One region of the Pseudoalteromonas sp. HF66 genome, then DNA from elsewhere that is predicted to be linked to it. Evidence: predicted binding sites of a transcription regulator. Region 1 holds the regulator's gene; the other holds the start of a gene.
The links. The regulator sigma-54, encoded in region 1, starts transcription at its own class of promoters, with help from an activator protein. The targets are predictions, from matches to a motif close to GTTGGCACGNNNNTNGNNT.

Region 1 (3,425 bases):
GCGACAAAGGTAAAATTAGCATCGATGATAACGATATTACCCTTTTGCCAATGCACAGCCGTGCGAGGTTGGGTATTGGTTATCTACCGCAAGAATCTTCGATTTTTCGAAAGTTAACAGTTTACCAAAACTTGATGGCTATTTTAGAGACTCGTAAAGATCTAAATAAAACCACGCGGGAAGAAACTCTAAATAGCTTATTAGATGAATTTAGCATCCAACACATCCGTGATAGTCAAGGTATGGCGCTATCTGGTGGTGAACGTCGCCGCGTTGAAATTGCTCGCGCATTAGCCGCTAATCCTAAATTTATCCTTTTAGATGAGCCTTTTGCTGGTGTTGATCCAATTTCAGTGTTAGATATAAAGAAAATTATTGAGCACCTAAAAAATCGTGGTATTGGTGTACTAATTACTGACCATAATGTTCGAGAAACCCTTGATGTTTGTGAAAAAGCCTACATTGTTTCTCATGGGGAGCTAATTGCATCAGGCACACCTGAGCACGTATTAGCTGACCAAACTGTACGCGATGTTTATCTAGGCGAGCAATTTAGGCTGTAACCATTACGCCACCGACTAGAGCATCTGCTAGACTTATAACAATGACAATAAATCGATAATAACTTAACTGTCTTTGCACAGTTATCGATAACTTAAAAAAAGGATTGTTAGGGATACATGAGGCAATCATTACAGCTGCGCATGGGCCAGCAACTTACAATGACTCCACAACTGCAACAAGCTATTCGTTTGTTGCAGCTCAGTACATTGGATCTCCAACAAGAAATTCAAGAGGCGCTAGATAGTAACCCTTTACTTGAAGTGGAAGAAGCGGATTACAACGAAGAAAGCATCGGCAAAAATGAACAAAAAGCTGAATCTGACGATGTGCAAGTCAGCGCTTCTGCAGACGAAGCACCTAGCGAATATGAACAAGAAAGCAGTGATGCTCTAAATAAAGACACTGTAAGTGACGATTTAGCCATGGATGTTACATGGGATGAGTACATGAGTGCCGCTCCATCAACATCATCAGGGCCAATGCCAGAAGATGAATCTATTTATCAAGGTGCATCGACCGAAACCCTTCACGAATACCTTATGTGGCAATTACAGCTAACTCCCTTTAGTCCGACTGATGAAGCGATTGCTGTGGCAATTGTTGAGGCTATCGATGACTCTGGTATTTTAACGGTAAGCTGTGAAGATATCGTCGAGAGCTTTAATCAAAATAGTGATGAAGAAGAAATCGAACTTGATGAAGTCGAAGCGGTCCTAAAGAGAATTCAATTGTTTGATCCTGTCGGTATTGGGGCGCGTAGTTTACAGGAATGCCTGTGTATTCAACTTCGCCAATTCGATGCAAACACGCCATATTTAGCTGAAACTAAAATGGTTTTATCTGAGCATATCGAATTATTAGCGAGTCGCGACTATCGAACTTTGATGAAAAAGACTAAGCTTAAAGAAAATGAGCTTAAAGAAGTAATGACGCTAATTCACAGCTTAAACCCTAAGCCTGCGGATAGCATAGTACGCGAAGAGTCTGAGTACGTCATACCTGATGTATCAGTGAAAAAAGTAAAAGGTCGCTGGGTGGTTGAGTTAAACCCAGATAGTATGCCAAAGATTAGAGTGAACAGCCAATATGCGGCTATGTCTCGCTCTGTTAAATCAAGTAGCGACAGCCAATTTATTCGCTCTCACTTACAAGAAGCAAAGTGGTTTATTAAGAGCTTAGAAAGCCGTAACGATACACTATTAAAAGTGACCAACTGTATCGTTCAACAACAACAAGCTTTCTTTGAGCATGGCCCAGAAGCAATGAAGCCGATGGTGCTAAATGATGTTGCTGAAATGGTCGAAATGCATGAATCGACGATTTCACGAGTAACAACGCAAAAATATATGCATACCCCCAGGGGTATTTTTGAGTTGAAATATTTCTTCTCAAGCCATGTCAGCACTGAAAATGGTGGTGAGTGTTCTTCAACAGCAATACGCGCTTTAATCAAGAAGTTAGTCGCTGCAGAAAACTCGGCTAAACCATTGAGTGATAGCAAAATTGCAGATATATTGGCTGAGCAAGGAATTAAAGTAGCTAGACGTACAATTGCAAAATATCGTGAGTCTCTAGCAATACCTCCGTCTAATCAGCGTAAGAGTTTGATTTAGACGTTTTACATAGAAGGAAAAATGCTTATGCAACTAAATTTAACTGGTCGTCATGTAGAAATCACTGATTCATTAAGAGACTATGTAAACACCAAGTTTGCGAAACTAGAAAGGCATTTTGACCATATTAATAATGTTCATGTCATTCTAGATGTAGAAAAATTAAGCCAAAAAGCAGAAGCAACTTTACATGTAAACGGAGGCGAATTGTTCGCTTCTACAGAACATCAAGATATGTACGCAGCCATTGACTCGTTGATCGATAAGCTTGATCGCCAAGTCATTAAACACAAAGAGAAATTAGCTCGACATTAAATTATGAAACTAAGTTCACTTACTAATCAGGACTGCAGCAAAGCTGCGGTCCTTTTTAATAGCAAAAAAAGAATTCTTGAATATATCAGCGAACTGGCTCACCAGCAGCTTCCTCATTTATCTCAACAAGATATCCTAAATGCTTTACTCAACCGAGAGAAGTTAGGTAGCACTGGTATTGGCCGAGGTATTGCTATTCCACATGGCCGAATGAGTGGCGCCGATGAACCTCAGGCGTTTGTCATAGTGAGTGAATCCCCAATCAATTTTGATGCAATTGATAATCGCCCTGTTGACATTTTCGTAGCACTCATCGTACCAGATGGTGACTCTCAGCTTCATCTAAAGACCTTATCAACAATTGCTGATAGACTTAAAGATAAAGAGTTTTGTAAACAGCTGCGTAGTGCTACTACCGATCAGCAACTGTTTCAGGTTATATCAGCAGAGGCATAAATGGAATTAATCATTATCAGCGGTCGCTCAGGCTCAGGTAAATCGGTCGCTTTACGAGTACTTGAAGACTTAGGTTATTATTGCGTTGATAATATTCCAGTCAATTTACTGCCTTCGCTCGTGCGTAGCGTATCAGATAACTACGATAAAATAGCGGTCAGTATTGATGTGCGTAACCTTCCAAAAGAGCAGCAAGAATTTAATGATATTCTTGAGTACCTTCCTGGTTTCGCAAATCCAACACTTTTTTACTTAGACAGTGATGACCAAACCCTGATAAAACGCTTTTCAGAGACTCGTCGTTTACACCCATTATCCATTGATTCTTTGCCACTTGATCTGGCTATTAAACAAGAAAAAGTCTTACTCGATGTGTTGATCACTCGTGCTGATTTTATGATTGATACCACAGATCTCAGTGTTCATCAGTTAGCAGAATCAATTCGCGAAAAGATTTTGGGTAAAAAGGATAAAAAA
Region 2 (3,425 bases), on a different contig from region 1:
ATCAATTTTTAATACACGTGGTCCAGTATAGGCAAGGTGCATCCATACTGATGCAGAGCCTGGGCCACCATTGAAAGAAAAGACCAAAGGACGTTTTGTTCTATCGTCTACTTTATCACGGGTATAATAAGTATATTGCAGCGTTGCTACGGCATCACCTTGTTCATTCCAAACCGGTTGTGTGCCAGTGGTTGCGGTATATGAAAAGCGCTCACCATTAATGCGAGCTTTATGCTCTGTCACTACTTTGCTGTCAACGTCAATACGACGTCCATTATCTGCAAAGCTTGGAGTACTGAAGGTCAGTGTTAGTGCTGTCACTGACAAGCCAATAAAACTAACTAGTTTCATGTTGATTCCTTATTATTCGAATTGCAGCTATTAAAAAGTAAAGCCAACTCGATGACAAACTAATGAGACTAGTGACCAATATTAGCTGTTAAACAGAAAAATAACCGGAAATGCTGAACGATTACAAAAAAGTGCATTTTTTAGCAAAGATATTTTGCTTAATTATTTAGCTAGATTAAAAAATGACGTATATTTAGCGTGTTTATAATCTGTGTACACGTGCTTAGAAAAGAGAAGTTGCAATGCAAAGAGTATTAGTCGTCGAAGACAGTAAAGTAGTACAGCAAGTGTTACGTCATCTCGCTGCTCACTATTTAGATGTAGCTGTTGACTTTGCGTGGTCTTTAAAAGAGGGCGTCTCTTTAATATCAGAGCACGATTACACCTTAGCCTTAGTCGATTTAACGCTACCTGATGCGATGAATGGCGAAGTAGCTAAATACACCTTATCAAAAAATATTCCAACCGTTGTCCTGACATCAAAGATTGATGAATATATTCGCCAGCAAATGTTAGAGCTTGGTGTAGTAGATTACGTGGTTAAAGATAACCGTGATTCATATCATTATGCGATAAAGCTTGTTGCGCAACTACTTAGAAATGATGGGAGTAAAGCGCTAGTAGCCGATGACTCAGTATTGAGCCGCACTTTAATGAAGCAAATGCTCGAAAAGCAATTGTTTGATGTACGCGATGCCCAAGATGGTGAGCAAGCATTGCAAATGTTAAAAGACGACCCTGAGATTAAGTTGTTACTTACAGACTATGCAATGCCAACAATGGATGGTTTTGAGTTAGTGAAAGCGGTGCGTAATTTCCGTGGCCGTGATGACTTAGCAATTATCGGGTTATCCGGTGCGGGTAAGCATGGCTTGTCGGCGCGTTTTATTAAATACGGAGCAAACGACTTTTTAACTAAGCCGTTTATGAATGAAGAGTTTCATTGCCGTGTTATGCAAACCATGGAGCAGCTTGCTTTAATAGCCGATATAAAAGAAAGTGCATACCGCGACCATTTAACTGGTTTGCATAATCGTCGTTATTTTTATCAATACGCAGAAAAACTGCTTAAAAATGTTGAGCAAGAAAACGTACTGGCCTTGCTTGATATCGACTTCTTTAAAAATGTGAATGACCAGTTTGGTCATGAAGCAGGTGATCAGGCTCTAAAGCAAGTGTCTTCATTTTTAAAGACTAAATTTGATGACTTCACTATCGCTAGAATTGGCGGCGAAGAATTTGCAGTGGTTCTGCACAATATGAATTTAGCTAACGCAGAATCTAAACTCAATATTTTCAGAGAGCAGTTAGCGAGTCATGCTTTTTCAATTAACGGTGAGCCTTATTCATTAACGATGAGCATCGGTATGACCCTATTCCAAAAAGTATCACTTACAGCTGCGATGCGCATTGCTGACAAAGCCTTATATCAAGCCAAACAGCAAGATCGGAACTGCTTAGTTCAGTTATAGTTGTGCTTACTGCACCAGCGCTGGCTAATTGTTAAAAAAATGCACCATTAGGGTGCATTTTTTTTGTGCAAAAACTAGTTTTTATTCATAATCAATTGAAATTAAAGAATAAAAAATAATGGCACAAAGGTTGGATTGTATAAACCAACAGGATAACAATAAGCGTCCGAAGGGGGCCACTATGAAAATGATTAGTGCAATAATAAAGCCATTCAAACTTGATGATGTACGTGAAGCATTGGCTGATTTAGGCATTGAGGGGATGACAGTTGTTGATGTAAAAGGCTTTGGTCGTCAACGCGGTCATACTGAACTATATCGTGGAGCTGAATACCAAGTCGATTTTATTCCAAAAATCAAACTTGAAATTGCAACTCGTAGCGAAAATTGTCAACGCGTAGTTGAAACCATCACAAAAATTGCTTCAACAGGCAAAATTGGTGACGGCAAAATTTTTGTTTACGACTTAGACCAAATCGTTCGTATTCGTACGGGCGAACTAGATGAAGAAGCAATTTAAGGGGGAATTATGGAAAACACTATCGTAGAGTTGAAGTTCTCACTCGACACTTTTTACTTTTTAATGTCGGGTGTTTTAGTAATGTGGATGGCGGCTGGTTTCGCTATGCTGGAAGCAGGTTTAGTGCGTGCAAAAAATACAACAGAAATCCTAACTAAAAACGTTGCACTATTTTCTATTGCCTGCACTATGTTTTTATTAGTGGGTTACAACATCATGTATGTTGATAATGCAGAAGGCGGTTTCATTCCTTCATTTGGCGCATTAATTGGCACTCAAGCTGCTGATGCGGACCACTCTTTAGAGTCTGATTTCTTCTTCCAAGTTGTGTTCGTAGCAACGGCTATGTCAATCGTATCTGGCGCGGTGGCTGAGCGTATGAAGTTATGGGCATTCTTAGTTTTTACTGTTGTTTTAACTGGTTTTATCTACCCAATCGAAGGTTACTGGACTTGGGGCGCAGGCTTCTTATCTGAAATGGGCTTTGTTGATTTCGCTGGTTCTGCAATCGTTCATGGTGCAGGTGCTGCGGCAGCGCTAGCTGGTGTACTTTTCCTAGGTGCTCGTAAAGGTAAATACGGTAAAAACGGTGAAATCTATCCAATTCCAGGTTCTAACTTACCGTTAGCAACACTTGGCACATTAATCCTTTGGATGGGGTGGTTTGGTTTTAACGGTGGTTCACAACTACTTGTTTCTGACGCTGAAAATGCAACAGCAGTAGGTAAAATCTTCTTAAACACTAATGCAGCAGCAGCGTGCGGCGCTATTGCAGCACTATTCGTATGTAAAGTGTTATGGGGTAAAGCTGATTTAACTATGGTTCTAAATGGTGCATTAGCAGGTCTTGTAACAATTACTGCAGAGCCAGCATCACCAACTCCATTACTTGCTTGTTTACTTGGTCTATTAGGTGGCTCACTGGTTGTGTTTAGTATTGTTGCGCTTGATAAAGCAAAAATTGATGATCCAGTGGGTGCTATCTCTGTACATGGTGTGTGTGGTTCATTAGGTATCATGCTAGTACCACTTTCAAACTCAGATGCAACCTTTGTTAATCAATTAATTGGCTTAGTATGTAT

Region 2: HCZ11_RS17995 (P-II family nitrogen regulator) is a predicted target of sigma-54. The motif match lies at 1,941-1,959, and genes of this name have one in related genera.

The regions. Positions count from the first base shown of each region.
Region 1 covers NZ_JAATOU010000014.1:99,586-103,010, forward strand. Annotated here, with positions in the region: gene lptB (LPS export ABC transporter ATP-binding protein) at 1-563, shown strand, start outside; gene HCZ11_RS14325 (RNA polymerase factor sigma-54) at 681-2,177, shown strand; gene hpf (ribosome hibernation promoting factor) at 2,205-2,492, shown strand; gene ptsN (PTS IIA-like nitrogen regulatory protein PtsN) at 2,496-2,948, shown strand; gene rapZ (RNase adapter RapZ) at 2,949-3,425, shown strand, end outside.
Region 2 covers NZ_JAATOU010000026.1:17,773-21,197, forward strand. Annotated here, with positions in the region: gene HCZ11_RS17985 (S10 family peptidase) at 1-351, opposite strand, end outside; gene HCZ11_RS17990 (diguanylate cyclase) at 594-1,823, shown strand; gene HCZ11_RS17995 (P-II family nitrogen regulator) at 2,005-2,343, shown strand; gene HCZ11_RS18000 (ammonium transporter) at 2,353-3,425, shown strand, end outside.